Regions from separate parts of the Ensifer sp. R-19 genome, predicted to be linked through region 1. Evidence: riboswitches for the same ligand, from Rfam matches in the RefSeq annotation. Region 1 holds a riboswitch; each other region holds the start of a gene.
The links. Region 1 has a riboswitch for thiamine pyrophosphate ahead of thiD (bifunctional hydroxymethylpyrimidine kinase/phosphomethylpyrimidine kinase). Riboswitches for the same ligand answer to the same signal wherever they lie in the genome.

Region 1 (4,207 bases):
GGCGCACGGGTGTTCATGCGGACGATCCGCAACGAGTTGGGGTGAGGGCAGCGCCGGAAGGTCGCTTGCTCAACGGTTGTTGTGATGGCACTCTCAGAAATTGCGCAATTCCCGACGGAGAGCCGTTTGCGCCGCGTCCGGATTTGCCTTCAGGAGGACCAAATGGATGAGCCATTTCAGCTTCCGTGACGCGGTTTGCCTCGCGATTGCCATGGCGGGAGTGGCGAGCGCTTACGCGGCGGATATGCCCGTTGCAGATATCATTCCTGAGCCGCGACAGACTGAGAATGTTAGTCTGCAGGACTTCATCAAGGCCAATCCGGATTGCCTGGAGTTCACCGACCAGTGCTCGCATTGCGCGATCGTCAACGGCGTTGCCGAATGCTCGACGGCGGAGATAGCTTGCATCAAGCGAGAGAACCAGTGCACTAAGCGGACAGCTAAATAGAACATTGCGGTCAGAAATTTCCTGCAGCCGTTCAGCAACATGCAGGGACCGGTTTCCTAAGCTGCCTTCCGAAGCTCCGAGATCTTTTGGAACTCTGCCAAGATATCTGGCGCTTTTTCCTTCGTCGGCGTATGTCCACGCGATTTCGAAGCGACGCTTGGCGGGCAGCGCTCGATGGCGGCGATCTGGTTGTCGGTCGAGTACTTCTGATGCTCGGTCGACATCCGAACGTAGATCGCCGCGCGAACCTTGGGTTGCTCGTCCGAGGGCGGTTGTTCGTCGCCGTTCTCAGTCCAACCGATAACCATGACGTGCCGGTATATCACGTGTGAATTGAGGTCAGAATGCCGGAGTATAGACTGGGGAGGTGGGCAGTATGGTTCTGAATACGGGCACAATGGTTCTAGCATCAGCGCGCGCCGCTAGAGACGATTACTTTGCCGCCGTTGCGGCGGCGCTGCGTCACGAATTGGGTGGGGGAGGCCGTGCGATAAAGACGATCATGCGCTGGACAGGCGCGAGTGGCCGAACGGCAAAGTATTGGCTAGCCGGCGATCGCGGCCCCAACGGATGGCACCTCGTTCTGCTGGCCTGATGAAGTGTTGCAGGTCGTGCTCGCAATGGCACACCGCGATATTCTGTCTGTCACACTCGAACCGCGTGCAGCGGAAGCCGCCTTGGACCGAGCAAGTGCAATTCTCAAAGCATTGCGGTGATATGATGCGATGAGGCGCCTAACATCTATCGTTATGCGTGGAAGGCCCGCCGCCCGGGATTGCATAGGCTCGCGTTCGAAATCCCCTTGCCTTAACGGCCTTCAGGTGGATAGTCTGCCAAGGTCTGTGAAGTCGAACGCTCAGACGGAAGGCTCCTTATGCTTTCGAGGCAAAAGGGGCCTTTTTGCTGGTTGTTTCCTTTCAGGTCCTCCGTCTTCCGCGTCGAGCCGACGCATATACGGGCCTGCTAAACTCAAGCAATTGACATCCCCTGTCACGCTCCCATAGCATTCATGCCTGCCGAGGGGCGCACCTGACAGTGCTGAGATGGCGGTGAGCCAGACCCTTGAACCTGATCCGGATCATACCGGCGTAGGAACGGCAAGGGCCTCTCTGGCACCCCGCGTCTTCGCCGTTCATCTGGATCTCCGTGATTTTGGTTTCGGGAGATCGTTGGTGCCAATACGCCGTTTAGAATGTAGCGACGAAGAACTCCTGGGGGCGGGACGACCGACCCATCGGCTCAATCTGTCGGATTCTTCGAGGTTGCATGGAAGACCCACCTCAGTTTGCGCGTGCTTGAGCCGGTGGCTTGAGACCGCGTTTGCCATATTTGGACCCGCTTCCACATTTCAGCGGAGCCAGGCATGACTGCCATCGCCGTTACTATTGCTGGTTCGGATTCCGGTGGGGGGGCCGGCATCCAGGCGGATCTGAAGACGTTTTCGGCGCTCGGCGTCTATGGTGCCACCGTCATCACGGCCGTCACCGCGCAAAACACCAGAGGTGTGACGGCCGTTGAGGATATCTCTCCGGCTGTCGTTACAGCTCAGATCGATGCTTTGTTTTCGGATCTCGCCGTTGGCGCGGTGAAGGTCGGCATGGTGTCCCGTCAGGAGACGATTGCGGCGATCGCGTCCGGCCTGAAGCAATACGGGCATTTGGCGGTCATCGATCCGGTGATGGTTGCCACTTCAGGTGACATTTTGTTGCGTCCGGATGCGATCGCGATGCTCAAGGGGGAGCTGCTGCCGCTTGGGCTTATCGTGACGCCGAACCTGCCCGAAGCGGCACTGATGACGGGGTGCAGCGTTGCCGAGAATGAGACAGAGATGGGCCGCCAGGCGCAGATGCTGCTGAAGCTTGGTGCGCGCGCCGTGCTCATGAAAGGCGGGCATGCCAAGGGCGACGAAGCTGTCGATATCCTCTTCAACGGGGATACCTCCCTGCGCTTGTCGCGACCCCGGGTCGAGACAAGGAACGATCATGGAACTGGCTGCACGCTATCTGCCGCGATCGCGGCTGGTCTCGCCCGTCGCCGCACCCTCGAGGAGGCGGTTGTCGCCGCCAAGACCTATCTGCATGAGGCGCTTGTTGCTTCATCGGCGCTCAAAATCGGGCAGGGGCGGGGACCGGTTCATCACTTCCATCAGTGGTGGGGCCCGAGCGGTGATTAATTCCATTCCGGCGCTTGGCGCCGGTTCCACCATTCAAGTGGACGTTTAAAAAAACAGGACATTCCATTGCCCGATAAGCAATGGAATGTCCGTCGAGTCGGGAAGTCGGCCGCTTGTAAATGCGAGGTGAGTGCCGGGACGGAGCGCTTTTCGGTTCAGGCCACAGCGGCGCTCGGGTGAACCGACTGTTCCTCCTTGAGCAGTTTCCGATAAAGCGCGATATGTTCGCGGCCGCAGTCGACATGGCTCATCGGGCGCCTGAGGGTTGCCTTGAGGTTGTCCCATGACCTTGGCGTGCTCAGCACATCGATCAGTCGATCAGCAAGATCTTGCGCGCTGCCGGAGCGGAAATGATAGCCGTCCAGCCGATCGCGAACCTTCTCGGCCATGCCGCCGATGTCGGAGCAAATGATCGGCCTCCCATGGTGGAGGGCCTCCTGGATCACGATCGGCGAGTTTTCCCACCAGACAGAAGGCATCACAACCCAGTCGACGGAACGCATCAGCCTGGGCATGTCCTGGTTCTGGTAGGAGCCGTAAAAGCGGACGCGGCGGCCAGCGTCTTCGATCAGTTTCGCGACCCGGTCCTGATACTCGGCCGGCTGACGCTCGAGGTTGCCGCCGAAGATCATCAGCGTGGAATCGTCACCCCAGATATCGTCGGGCACGCGCGATACCGAGTCGATCAGCACGTGAACGCCCTTGAAGGGGGTCATCTGCCCGAAATAGGCAAAACGATTGCGACGTGCCGTCGGCGCCGGCAATTCACGCGCCGGCGTCTTTTCACCCAGGACGATGCCGTTTTCGATCACGAAGATCTTGTCGGCAGCGATGCCCCACTCGACATAGCGATTAGCGAGAAAGGCACTCGGGGCGATGAAGGCGTCGGCAAGGTTCAGCATGCCCCGCACGAACTGCTCGCGGCGTACGAAACGCGAAACCGGGATTTCGGGAAAGCACGTATGGCAGCTGATTGGCGAAGCGCCATTGCAAAGCTGACCCGAGGGCCGCTTCACCATTTGCCCGTGGTTGTGACAGATCGGCAGGTACTCGTGGAAGGTCACGACGATGCGCGCTTTCGGCAGAGCATCGCGCACCGCATAGAGCGCTTCCAGCCCGAAGCCGATGATATGGTGGAAGTGGACGATGTCGGGCTTGATGTCTCCCACAAAGCGCAAGAGGTCGCGACGGATCGCGTCGGTATCGCCGTTGGACAGGAAGAAATGATCAAAGTCCTCGGCATGGTAGAGCACTTCGTCCATCGCCAGGCGAAGGCTCATCAGCGCCGATGCGCCGTGGCGCGGCACGGGATTGCCGACGCGGGCGAGGTAGATCGATTCAATCCCCGGCAGGCCGTTCAATGCCTTGTGCAAACCATGGGAGGCGATCTCGGCGCCGCCCAATGAATGGGTCGGGTGGCCGTGCGAGACGACCAGCACGCGGAGTTTGTCACTCATGCCGAAACCTCATTGTGGGTCGTGGTGTCTGGCTCGACGGTCTGCATCCAGCGGCCACGAAAGAGCGTCTGATCGACACGCTCCACGTACCTGGCCGTGGCTGCCGAAACGGCACCGAACGCCTCATCC
Region 2 (4,207 bases), 580 kb from region 1:
AGAGCGCCGCAGAAGACGGCAGCTTGGCGTGAGCGACGGGTTCGCCGGCGGCGACTTTTGCGTGAGCCTTACATATCGTTCAACCGATGAGGGGGCAAGCTATTCGCCCAAGGCCCAGCATCCGCCTTGCCGTCGGAAGGGACTGTGAGGCGTCCCTCCCGACGTGTTGCGCTTTAACTCTTAGCTTCGACCTCAGCGACCGGCATATAGAGATCGCCGCCCTCGCGGTATTTCGCGGCCATTGCCTCCAGCCCTTCCTTCTGCGCTTCCGCACGAATGTCGTGCGAGATCCGCATCGAGCAGAATTTCGGGCCGCACATGGAGCAGAAATGCGCGACCTTGTGTGCCTCCTTCGGCAGGGTCTCGTCGTGGAAGTTTCGGGCCGTCTCCGGGTCGAGAGAGAGGTTGAACTGGTCCTCCCAGCGGAACTCGAAGCGGGCGCGCGAGAGAGCGTCGTCGCGCACCTGGGCGGCCGGGTGACCCTTGGCGAGATCGGCGGCGTGGGCGGCGATCTTGTAGGTGATGACGCCCACTTTGACGTCGTTGCGGTCGGGCAGGCCCAGGTGTTCCTTCGGCGTGACGTAGCAGAGCATGGCGGTGCCGAACCAGCCGATCATCGCAGCGCCGATGCCTGACGTGATGTGGTCGTAGCCCGGAGCGATGTCCGTCGTCAGCGGCCCAAGCGTATAGAACGGCGCCTCGCCGCAGACGGCGAGCTGCTTGTCCATGTTCTCCTTGATCTTGTGCATCGGCACGTGGCCGGGGCCCTCGATCATCACCTGACAATCCTTCGCCCAGGCGATCTTGGTGAGTTCGCCGAGCGTTTCGAGTTCGGCAAACTGCGCCGCGTCGTTGGCATCGGCGATCGAGCCCGGGCGCAATCCGTCGCCGAGCGAGAAGGAGACGTCATAGGCGCGGCAGATGTCGCAGATCTCCTCGAAATGCTCGTAGAGGAAGCTTTCCTTGTGGTGATGCAGACACCACTTGGCCATGATCGAGCCGCCGCGGGAGACGATGCCGGTGACGCGATCGACGGTGAGCGGGATGTAGTGCAGGCGTACGCCAGCATGGATGGTGAAATAATCGACGCCCTGTTCGGCCTGCTCGATCAGCGTGTCGCGATAAACCTCCCAGTTGAGGTCCTCGGCAATGCCATTGACCTTCTCCAGCGCCTGGTAGAGCGGCACGGTGCCGATCGGAACCGGCGAATTGCGGATGATCCATTCGCGGATGTTGTGGATGTTGCGGCCGGTCGAAAGGTCCATGACCGTATCGGCGCCCCAGCGCGTCGCCCAGACCATCTTCTCGACCTCCTCGGCCATCGACGAGGTGACAGCGGAGTTGCCGATATTGGCGTTGATTTTCACCAGGAAGTTCCGCCCGATGATCATCGGCTCGGATTCCGGATGGTTGATGTTGGCGGGCAGGATCGCTCTGCCGCTGGCGATTTCCTGGCGCACGAACTCCGGTGTCACATGGTCGGGGATATGGGCGCCGAAGCTTTCGCCGTCGCGAGCTATCGCGCGTGCCGCATCGCGGCCGAGGTTCTCGCGGATCGCCACGAACTCCATCTCCGGCGTGATGATGCCGGCGCGGGCGTAGGCAAGCTGCGTTACCGCCTTGCCGCCAGTCGCCTTGAGCGGCGCGTGCTGGAACGGGAAGGTCGGCGTCAGCCGGTCGCCGCTGGCAAAACCGTTGTCTTCAGGACGGACGATGCGCCCCTCGTAGGTTTCCACGTCGCCGCGCCCGACGATCCAGTTGCGACGGAGTCGCGGCAGCCCCGCCTCGATGCTGATCTCCGCATCGTCGGCGGTATAGGCGCCGGAGGAATCGTAGACGGTAACCGGCGGCTCGCCGGAGGTCGGGTGCAGCGCGATCTCGCGCATCGGCACGCGGATATCCGGGTGGAGGATGCCTGATTTGTGGACCTTGCGGGAGGCGGGAAGCGGGCCTTGGGTGACCGTGAGAGGGGTGGGCTTTGTGGCAATATTCATGACGAGGCTCCAAGTTTGCGATTGGAGACCCAGTTCTGATGCCGGAAGGATGAAAGACGCTCCGCCAGGTGCTGGACGCACGGAATCCTGGCTTCGATATCTGCACCGTCCCTACGCCAGTATGAACTGGATCAGGTTCAACGGGTCACTGCGCCACAGCCGGTAAGCCGGCCATCCAGCAGAATCTCAGCCCCTTGCGGGACCCCCCTGGTGAATGCCCAAGAGATAGCCATCGAACGGCACGGGTCGTCAAGCGCGAATTCGCCCGTCGACGAAGATGCAATTTTTGGGTGTATTTTGGCCGCTGACGAGAGTTAGCTGCCGGATTTTTCCGGAACGCCGCGCTCCGCATAGTCGGCTCGGTTGATGCCGTGGCGCTGGAGCTTGTCGTAGAATGTCTTGCGCGGAATACCGAGCGCCTCGATCGTCGCCTTGACGTCGCCGCGCTGGGCGCGAAGCACTTCCTTCAGGATCTCTGCCTCGTAGCGTTCGAGCCGTTCCGGTAGCGCGAAACCCGGCTGTTCTGCTGGCGCAACCGGCTGTCCCAGCGGGCCTTCGACGCCGAGCGCCACGCGTTCGGCAAAATGTGAGAGTTCGCGCACATTGCCGGGCCAGGCATGGGTCATCAGGTGTTGCTGCACTGCCGGCGAGACGTGAGGCACGTCCCGCTTGAAGCGCTCCGCCGCCCGCGTCAGGAAGTGCGAAAAGAGCAGCGGGATATCATCGCGGCGCTCGCGCAGCGGCGGGATCGACAGCGTTACGACGTTCAATCGGAAGTAGAGATCTTCACGAAAGTCCCCGCGCTGGGCCGGGTCGCCGAGATCGATCTTGGCGGCGGCGATGACGCGAATATCGACGGGGCGCACCTGGTTGGTGCCGAGCGGCGTGATCTCGCGGGCTTCGAGAACGCGCAGCATCTTGACCTGGGTCGCCGGCGGCATCGCCTCGATCTCGTCAAGAAACAGGGTGCCGCCGCTCGCATGTTCGATGCGACCCACACGCTTCTTCAGGGCGCCGGTGAAGGCGCCCTGTTCGTGACCGAAGAGTTCGCTCTCGATCACCGTTTCCGGCAGCGCGCCGCAGTTCAGCGCCACGAAATTGCCGTCGCGGCGCCGGCTCCAATTGTGGAGCAGCGTCGCGACCACCTCCTTGCCGCTGCCGGTTTCACCGGCGACGAGCACGTCGACATCCGTGTCGGCGATGTGCCGGATCGTCTGGCGCAAGCGCTCCATGACCGGCGTCTGGCCGATCAGCGGCAGGCTGTCGCCGGCCGTTTCGGCCGCCCGTTTGAGCGCGCGGTTCTCCATGACGAGACTGCGCTTTTCCAGCGCGCGGCGCACGCTCTGCACCAGCCGGTCGGCGGCAAAGGGTTTTGGGATGAAGTCGTAGACGCCATCCTGCAGCGCCTGAACTGCCATCGGTATGTCGCCGTGGCCGGTCACCAGGATCACGGGCAGGTCGGCATCGAAGGCAGCGATGCGGCGAAAGAGCTGCAGCCCGTCGATGCCGGGCATGCGGATATCACTGACGACAATGCCATCAAAATTCGCGTCGAGGGTTCCCAAGGCTTCGGCGGCGCTTGCAAGCGAAGTGACGGCGAATCCGGCGAGCTCCAGCGTCTGCGTCATCGCCTTGCGCAGATCGTTGTCGTCGTCGATGAGGTAGACGGATGGCTGCATCGCTCAGGCCCTCTTCAGGCGCACCGTGAAGACGGTGCCCTTGTCGCTGGTTTCGACTGATATCTCGCCGCCATAGTCGGCGACGATCTCCTGGGAGATGGCGAGTCCAAGGCCGAGCCCTTCGTCCTTCGAGGTGTTGAACGGCGTGAACAGATCCTCGCGGATATGCTGTGGTATGCCGGGGCCGTTGTCGGTAACGACAAGCAAGACCGTGCCGGAAGGGTCCTCCTCACAGCGCACGCGGATCTCGGCATCGCTGCGCTCGCCGAGTGCCTCCAAGGCATTTTGCAGCAGATTGATCAGGACCTGTTCAAGACGGATGCGGCTGCCGTAAACGCTGAGCCCGTTTTCCGGCAGGTCGATGACGATGGCATCCATGCGGCCGGCAAAGCGGCTGCGAAGCAGCATCAAGGCGCCCTCGATCACCTCGCGCATCGGTGTCGGCTCGGCGACGAAGCGGCCCTTGCGGGCAAAGCTGCGGAGTTCGTCGGTGATGGTACCGACCCTTTCGGTCAGCTCGGCGATGCTGACGAG
Region 3 (4,207 bases), on a different replicon from region 1:
TTTCGGCCTCGATCACCAGCTTGCCGGACTCCTTGGCGTCAGCTGCCGTTGCCTGCACGGTGCCTTGAGGCCCCTTGTGGCCGCGATAGACCGCGCGCATGGTCTGCAACTCGCCGAGGCGGCGCATGTTGCGCTTGCGCCGCGCCGTCACGCCGTAGCGCAGCCAGTGCTCCTCGCGCTCGATCGCCTTGCCGAGCTTGTGCTGCTCCAGTTCCTCGGCCTCCAGCACCTCGTCGCGCCAGGCTTCGAAATGGCCAAAGCCGCGATCGAGCCGGCGCGACTGGCCACGGTCGAGCCAAACGGTCGCCGTCGAGACCTTCTCCAGGAAGCGCCGGTCGTGCGAGATCAACACCAGCGCCGAACGGCTGCGGGTAAGCTCCTCTTCCAGCCATTCGATCGTCGGCAGGTCGAGATGGTTGGTCGGTTCGTCAAGCAGCAAGATGTCAGGTTCCGGCGCCATGACGCGCGCCAGTGCGGCACGGCGCGCCTCACCGCCCGAAAGGCGCGTCGGGTCTTCTTCGCCGGTCAGGCCCAGATGCTGCAGCAGGTAGGCGACGCGATAGGGATCGTCGCTCGGTCCGAGGCCGGCTTCGGCATAGGCCTGCACCGTGTCGTAGCCGTCGAAATCCGGCGCCTGGTGGAGATAGCGGATGGTCGCTGAGGGATGGCGGAACACCTCGCCCGACTGTGCCTCTGAAAGGCCCGCGGCGATCTTCATCAAGGTCGACTTGCCCGAGCCATTGCGCCCGACAAGGCAGATGCGATCGCCCGGTTCCACTTGCAGATTGGCACCGGCAAGCAGCGGCGCGCCGCCGAAGGTCAAGAAGATATCGTCGAGTTTCAGAATTGGGGGCGCCAAGGCTCAGGCTCCGGAAAGATCATAGGGGCGGGCAAGCACGATGGCGCGTCCGCTCTTGAGGCTGAAGCGAAGGGGACCCTCCGCGACGTTGGAAACGGTTCGGGACGATCCGAACGGCAGGGTGAAATCGTCAAGCGGATAGCGCGCATTGACGATCGAAAGGCCGGTCAGCTCGGTCAATCCCAGCACGGAAAAGAGACAACCTTTCGGCAGGTCGAGATCGAGCGTGCCTGCCAGCAGCGGGTAGGCTTCTTCCTCGCCCGAGGTCATCAGCACCGAAAGCCCGCGCTCGGCAAGCGCTGCGGCCTGCAGCAGGTGCAGGAAGGCATGGTCGCTGCGGCTGCCGCCAAGCGCGCCGGCAAAGATCAGCCGATCAGCGCCGCGGGACAACGCAGCCTCGACCGCGATCTCGCCATCCGTCGCAGCCTTTGCCGCCGGGTAGGGCTCGCGTGGAACGGAGGCGAACTCGGACAGCAGGGCGTCTTCGGTCGAATCGAAATCGCCGACCCAGACATCCGGCACGACGCCGAGCAAGCGGGCATGGCGCATGCCGCCGTCAGCGGCAACGAAGCGGCTGCCGCTGAGCTGCTCTGTCAGCCGGCTGGTCACCGAGAGGGCGCCGCCAAGCAATATGGTGAAGGTCGATCGAGCCATGGCAATGCCCATAGCGCAAAGGATCGCGGAAGGAAAACGAAGAAAACCGCAAACCGCTGCGATCGCAGCAATTTGCCGAAGCCGTCAGTGTCCTTCCGGCACCGGTTCCGGGAATAGCATGCCGGCATAGATCCCGGGTGTTGAATCGGGAATTTCGATCGCGCCGGCCACGCGCTCGTAGAACTTCGCCGGGCCGACGCCACCGATGACCGCATAGCCGTAGCCCGCCTCGCGCATCGCCGTCAGGCTTGCAAGCAGCAGCGCCTCGCCGATGCCCTGCCCACGCATACCTTCATCGACGCCGGTTGGGCCGAAGAAGCCGAGCGCTGTCACGTCGTGGCAGGCAAAGCCGACGATCTTTTCGTCGTGCACCGCGACGTGCATGCGTGTCGGGGTCGAGGAGAAGGCAGCTTCCGCTTCGCCTGCCCAGCCGGCGCCAAACGTCTTTTCGATCCAGGAGACCACCAGACGGCGTTCCGGCGCCATGGCGCGACGGATGCTGATGCCTGAACCAAGCCGCGACTGGGGCTCTGCCGGAAGGGCATAAAGGCGAACTAGCATATCTGGCATGGGATTTCCTCCTTGCGGCCAAGCGTGATGGTGTCATAGCGCAGTTGCCGGTTGGCGAAAACGCCCGACAGAAAATGGGCTCGCCCCATGCGTCGCCCATTCCAAACACCGCTTGCCATGAAGCCGCCGCAGCGGTAAATCTCTTGCCGCTCTAACGGGGTGCCTCCCGACCGCATGGCGGCCGGAGGCTGAGAGGCGTCAAAACGCCAACCCGCGGAACCTGATCCGGCTCATACCGGCGGAGGGATTAGACGCGATCGCACCGATACGCCCTTTTCCCGTGCAACAACGAACTTTGGGAGAGGTGCTTCGCATGTCCAATTCATCACAGCTCAAAATACTTAGCCGGCTAGCGCTGGCCGCAAGCGCAAGCCTTGTTTTCACCGGTTATGCCGCCGCTGCCGACAAGACGCTGACCGTCTACACCTATGAAAGCTTCATCACCGAATGGGGGCCGGGCGCCAAGGTGGCGGAAGCCTTCGAAAAGACCTGCGAATGCAAGGTCAACTATGTCGGTGTTGCCGATGGCGTCGAACTCTTGACGCGCCTAAAGCTCGAGGGTGCTGCCTCGAAGGCCGACATCGTGCTCGGTCTCGACACCAACCTCGTGGCGGAAGCAAAGGCAACGGGCTTCTTCGCACCGCATGGCATCGAAGCGAAGGACCTGAAGGTGCCCGGCAACTTCTCCGACGACACCTTCCTGCCCTATGACTACGGCCATTTCGCCGTCGTCTACGACACCGAGACCCTGAAGACACCGCCGAAGAGCCTCAAGGAACTGGTCGAAGGCGACGCGTCGCAGAAGATCGTCATCGAGGACCCGCGCACCTCGACGCCGGGCCTCGGATTGCTGCTTTGGGTCAAGGCGGTCTATGGCGACGAGGCGGGTGCTGCCTGGGCGAAGCTCAAGGACCGTGTTCTGACCGTCACCCCCGGCTGGTCGGAAGCCTATGGCCTCTTCACCAAGGGCGAAGCGCCGATGGTGCTCTCCTACACCACCTCGCCCGCCTACCACATGGTCGCTGAGAACACCGAGCGCTACCAGGCGGCCACCTTCTCGGAAGGTCACTACATCCAGATCGAAGTCGCCGGCATGACCAAGAGTGCCAAGGAGCCGGAACTGGCAAAGCAGTTCCTCGCGTTCATGACCGGTCCGGAATTCCAGTCGATCATTCCGACAACCAACTGGATGATGCCGGTCGCAGCAACCAAGGAGCCGCTGCCGGACGCCTTCAACAAGCTGGTCAACCCGGAGAAGACCTTCCTGCTGCCATCGGAAGAGGTCGCGAAGAACCGCAAGGCCTGGATCGACGAGTGGCTTGCTGCCATGAGCAAGAACTGAGGCCGGATTGTTCGCACTTCGCGAAAACCGCATGACTGTTGTCGCCGGGGCGATTTGCCTCGGCGCCTTCCTGCTCTTCGTCGGCCTGGCGATCGCCGCCTTGCTCGCCCAAACCGGCGGCACGGACGAAGGCACTCTGTTCGACGCCTATATCTGGCGCGTCACCCGCTTCACGCTGCTGCAGGCAAGCCTTTCCACTCTGCTGTCCGTGCTCTTCGCGATACCGGTGGCGCGGGCGCTGGCGCGGCGGCCGCGTTTCTTCGGCCGGATCTGGCTGTTGCGGCTGATGGCGCTGCCGCTCGGCCTGCCCGTTCTCGTCGGCGCACTCGGGCTGATCGAGATCTGGGGACGCCAGGGCTTCCTCAATTCCGGCCTGCGCTGGCTCGGCCTCGAGCAACCGATCAGCATCTATGGCCTGTTCGGCATCCTGCTTGCCCATGTCTTCTTCAACATGCCGCTTGCGGCGCGCCTGTTCCTGGCCGGCCTCGAGCGCATTCCCGCCGAATACTGGCGCAGCGCTGCCAATCTCGGCATGCCCTCCCGAGCGCTCTTCCGCTTCATCGAATGGCCCGTCCTGCGCGGCCTGTTGCCAGGCGCGGCCGGCCTCGTCTTCATGCTCTGCGCCACCAGCTTCACGCTCGTGCTGACGCTTGGCGGCGGGCCCGCTGCCAGCACCATCGAGGTCGCGATCTATCAGGCGCTGCGCTTCGATTTCGATCCGCCACGCGCCATCGCGCTGTCCGGCCTGCAGATCGCCATGACCGGCGTCCTGCTTCTCATCC
Region 4 (4,207 bases), 730 kb from region 1:
CCGTCCAATTCGGCCGTCAAACCGCGGCCATCTGGCCCGAAGACGCCGGTCGCATGCGCTTCGTCGACCACCAGAAATCCATCATGCCGATCGGCGAGCGCGGCGAGGTCTGCAAGCGGCGCCCGGTCGCCGTCCATCGAATAGAGGCTTTCGACGGCAATCCACGGATGTCCCATGCCGCCGCGCTTGCGCCACGCACCGATCGCATCGGCAAAGGCGTCAACGTCGCTATGCTTGACCGCGATCGCACCGGCCCTGCTTGCGGCGATACCCTCATGGGCACTCGCATGGATCAGGGCATCGTGGACGATAATATCGTCGCGCTGCGGCAGCGTCGAAAACAAGGCGGCATTGGCCGCATAGCCGCTGCCGAAGAACAGCGTTCGCTCCACGCCAAAGAAGGCGGCCGCCTCCGCCTCCAGCGCCTCATGTTCCCTGTGGTTGCCGCGCAACAGCCGCGAACCGCCAGATCCGACCGGCACGCCGCGGTCGATCGCTGAGCCAATTGCGGCCTTCAGACGCGGCGATCCGGCGAGCGCCAGATAGTCGTTGGAGGTGAAGTCAACGCCACCAACCGCGACAAGCTCGCGCCGACGCCCTTTGCGTTCGAGGCCAGAAAGCGTCTTCTCCTGGCGAGCGAAGAGGCTCACGCTCATTCGGCCGCGTCCTGTTTTGCCGCTGATGCCATCGGTTTCAGTCCCAGGCGACGGAAGAGTGCCGCGTCGTGGTCCTCGCCGGGATTGTCGGCGGTCAGCAACGTCTCGCCGACGAAGATCGAATTGGCGCCGGCAAAGAAACAGAGCGCCTGCATCTCGTCGCTCATATCGGTGCGGCCGGCCGAAAGGCGGACATGCGACTGCGGCATCAGGATGCGCGCCAGGGCGATGGTGCGAACGAAATCGATCGGATCGACCGGCGCCGCATCGGCAAGCTTCGAGCCCGGGATCGGAATCAGCATGTTGATCGGCACGCTTTCTGGGGGCACCGGCAGATTGGCAAGCGTCACCAGCATCGATATCCGATCGTCAGCCGTCTCGCCCATGCCGAGAATACCGCCGGCACAGACCTTGATGCCGGCATCGCGGACGTTCGCCAACGTTTCCAGCCGGTCGGCAAAGCTGCGGGTGGTGATGATCTCGCCGTAGAAGCGCTCCGACGTATCGACATTGTGGTTGTAGTAATCGAGCCCAGCATCTGCGAGCCGCCCGGATTGTTCCGGCGTCAGCATGCCAAGCGTCATGCAGGTCTCCATGCCGAGCGACCGCACGCCCCGGACCATGGCGACGATCGCCTCCATGTCGCGCTCCTTCGGGCTGCGCCAGGCGGCGCCCATGCAATAGCGCGTCGCGCCGCCGTCCCTCGCTTTCCGTGCTTCCGCAAGAACCCGTTCGACTTCCATCAGTTTCGACGCTTTCAGCCCCGTCGGGTAGTGCGCCGACTGGCTGCAATAGCCGCAGTCTTCGGCACAACCGCCGGTCTTGATCGAGAGCAGGCGGCTCATCTGGATGGCATTGGGGTCGAACTGGGCGCGGTGAACGGACTGCGCACGATACAGAAGGTCGTTGAATGGCAAATTATAGATTTTTTGTGCGTCGGCCAGAATCCAACCGGTTTTGGCGGATTTGGTGGCTCCGGAGGTCGGCTCGGTCGAACTGTTTGTATCCAGCATGTTCGTTCACTTCCCTGTTTGCGGCAGAGCAAAATAGATAGAATGCATTATTATCTATAATTTTCACGGACACTGCATCGAGCAACCATCCAGAAGGAGAGTTTACTCTAACAATTCAATCACAGCGTGCCTTTGCGTGCTTCAACTGGTGCAACCAGAAGGGCAAATACCGCGACTTTCGGCGGCATCAGCTGATGGCGATGACAGCAACGGCCAGATGCCCGGATTTTCGGGACCTTGCGCCTTGCACTAGCCGTAGATCTCTCGACCGATGCCCGCTACCGACACCAGCGAGCCTCAAGAACACATGTCCTTCCACTTTTTATAGATAATTTTTTGCGCACGAGGTACACACCGGCAGCCCTTGACAAAATCCGATCCAGCCGCTCAGTTTGAAGCATTCACCAGGGGTGTCCCGACAAGGGGCTGAGATTCTGCTAGGCGGTTTCCGCGGCGCAGTGACCCGTTGAACCTGATCCAGTTCATACTGGCGTAGGGACGGTGCAGACATCGCTGCCGCATTCGCGTTCGCGCGAGCAGATCTCGGCAAGGCGTCCTTCCCTCTCTTCCGGTCCGAACTGGGTCTCCAACAATGGAGCCTCGGCAATGCGTATCTTCATCGCGATTCTGCTTCCTTCAGACCGACGTTCGGCTCGCCGCAGCTGGGCGCATTGACCATGCGCATCCTGATCAAAGGCGCCGGCGTCGTCGGGCTGACCTTGGCACATGAGCTGATCGGCCGTGGCGTCGGGGTGGCCGTTGCCGAGCGGCAGCCAGACTTCCGCGGGGCGGCGTCGTGGTTTGCCGGCGGCATGCTGGCGCCCTGGTGCGAACGCGAGAGCGCCGAGGAAACGGTGCTGACGCGCGGCATCGGCGCCATCGACTGGTGGGACCGCGCGCTTCCGGGCGAAGTGTCACGCAACGGCACCCTCGTCGTCGCTCCGCCGCGAGACGTCGGCGAACTCAAACGCTTCGCTTCGCGCACGTCCGGCTTCGAATGGCTCGACGGAGAAGCGATCGCGAGGCTGGAGCCGGCGCTTGCCGGTCGCTTCCGAGAGGCGTTGTTCTTCCCCGGCGAGGCGCATCTCGACCCGCGCCGGGCGCTTGTCTTGCTGCGGCAAAAGCTCGTCGAGCACAGCGTCGCCTTCATCGGCGAGGCGGATAATAGCAGCGACAGCGATCTGATCGCCGACTGTAGCGGCGGCGCAAGAATCGGCGGCACCACCGGTCTGCGAGGCGTGCGCGGCGAGATGCTCTATCTGCAGACCGGTGAAGTGGAATTGTCGCGGCCAGTCCGTCTCATCCACCCGCGCATCCCGCTCTACATCGTACCGCGCGGCAATGGTCTGTTCATGTGCGGCGCGACCATGATCGAAACCGACGACGGCGGTCCGATCGCCGCCCGTTCGCTGATGGAGTTGCTGAACGCAGCCTATGCGCTTCACCCCGCCTTCGGTGAGGCGCGCCTTCTCGAAACCGGCACCGGCGTCCGGCCGGCCTTTGCCGACAATCTGCCGCGCGTCATGCGCGCCGGAAACACCATCACGCTCAACGGGCTCTATCGCCACGGCTTCCTGCTTTCACCGGCCCTGGCCGAGGAAGCGGCGAACCTTGCCCTTGCCCAGAACCTGAAGGGAGACGCCGCATGAAATTGACCGTCAACGGCGAGGATCACGAACTCACAGTCACGACCCTTGCCGAACTCCTGGCCGCACTCGACTTCGAAGGGGATTGGCTTGCCACCGCCGTCAACGGCGAGCTGGTGCACCGAGCCGACCGCTCGGCCCATTCCCTCAGCGATCGCGACCGGATCGAAATTCTCTCGCCGATGAAAGGAGGCTGAGACATGCTGACGCTTTATGGACAGGAACTGCGTTCCCGCCTGCTTCTGGGCACCGCCCGCTACCCCTCGCCTGCCGCGCTCGAAGACGCGGTTCGGTCGTCGGCGACCGAGATTGTCACGGTTTCGCTGCGCCGCGAAACCGCCGGCGGCCGTCAGGGCGGCGCTTTCTTCGACCTGATCCGGTCGCTCGGCGTGCACGTGCTGCCCAACACCGCCGGCTGCCACTCGGTGTCGGAGGCGGTGCTGACCGCCAAGATGGCGCGCGAGGTCTTCGGCACCAACTGGATCAAGCTCGAAGTCATCGGCCATCAGGATACGCTTCAGCCCGATGTCTTCGGGCTGGTCGAAGCAGCACGCATTCTTTGCGCCGAAGGCTTCGAGGTCTTCCCCTACACGACCGACGACCTCGTGGTCGGCGAGCACCTCGTCGAGGCCGGATGCAAGGTGCTGATGCCCTGGTGCGCGCCGATCGGCAGCGCCATGGGGCCACAGAACATCCCGGCGCTGCGCGCCATGCGGGCCCATTTTCCGGATATGCCGCTGATCGTCGATGCCGGCATCGGCCGGCCCTCACACGCAACGACAGTGATGGAACTCGGCTTCGACGCGGTTCTGCTCAACACCGCCGTCGCCGGGGCAACGAAACCGGCCCTCATGGCCTCCGCCTTCGCCCGAGCAATCGACGCCGGACGCGA

Region 2: another riboswitch for thiamine pyrophosphate. It lies ahead of thiC (phosphomethylpyrimidine synthase ThiC); the one in region 1 lies ahead of thiD (bifunctional hydroxymethylpyrimidine kinase/phosphomethylpyrimidine kinase).
Region 3: another riboswitch for thiamine pyrophosphate. It lies ahead of thiB (thiamine ABC transporter substrate binding subunit); the one in region 1 lies ahead of thiD (bifunctional hydroxymethylpyrimidine kinase/phosphomethylpyrimidine kinase).
Region 4: another riboswitch for thiamine pyrophosphate. It lies ahead of thiO (glycine oxidase ThiO); the one in region 1 lies ahead of thiD (bifunctional hydroxymethylpyrimidine kinase/phosphomethylpyrimidine kinase).

The regions. Positions count from the first base shown of each region.
Region 1 covers NZ_CP184570.1:308,436-312,642, forward strand. The annotation lists gene ACN9MO_RS20885 (amidohydrolase) at 1-45, shown strand, start outside; gene ACN9MO_RS20890 (hypothetical protein) at 167-448, shown strand; TPP riboswitch at 1,458-1,560, shown strand; gene thiD (bifunctional hydroxymethylpyrimidine kinase/phosphomethylpyrimidine kinase) at 1,812-2,621, shown strand; gene ACN9MO_RS20900 (glycosyltransferase family 4 protein) at 2,777-4,078, opposite strand; gene ACN9MO_RS20905 (hypothetical protein) at 4,075-4,207, opposite strand, start outside.
Region 2 covers NZ_CP184570.1:2,123,874-2,128,080, forward strand. The annotation lists gene thiC (phosphomethylpyrimidine synthase ThiC) at 174-1,994, opposite strand; TPP riboswitch at 2,085-2,213, opposite strand; gene ACN9MO_RS29040 (sigma-54-dependent transcriptional regulator) at 2,309-3,673, opposite strand; gene ACN9MO_RS29045 (sensor histidine kinase) at 3,677-4,207, opposite strand, start outside.
Region 3 covers NZ_CP184569.1:3,505,076-3,509,282, forward strand. The annotation lists gene ACN9MO_RS17000 (ABC-F family ATP-binding cassette domain-containing protein) at 1-859, opposite strand, end outside; gene ACN9MO_RS17005 (thiamine diphosphokinase) at 863-1,513, opposite strand; gene ACN9MO_RS17010 (GNAT family N-acetyltransferase) at 1,598-2,083, opposite strand; TPP riboswitch at 2,229-2,347, shown strand; gene thiB (thiamine ABC transporter substrate binding subunit) at 2,397-3,425, shown strand; gene thiP (thiamine/thiamine pyrophosphate ABC transporter permease ThiP) at 3,457-4,207, shown strand, end outside.
Region 4 covers NZ_CP184570.1:1,976,052-1,980,258, reverse strand. The annotation lists gene ACN9MO_RS28345 (8-amino-7-oxononanoate synthase) at 1-656, opposite strand, end outside; gene bioB (biotin synthase BioB) at 653-1,669, opposite strand; TPP riboswitch at 2,066-2,186, shown strand; gene thiO (glycine oxidase ThiO) at 2,347-3,318, shown strand; gene thiS (sulfur carrier protein ThiS) at 3,315-3,512, shown strand; gene ACN9MO_RS28325 (thiazole synthase) at 3,516-4,207, shown strand, end outside.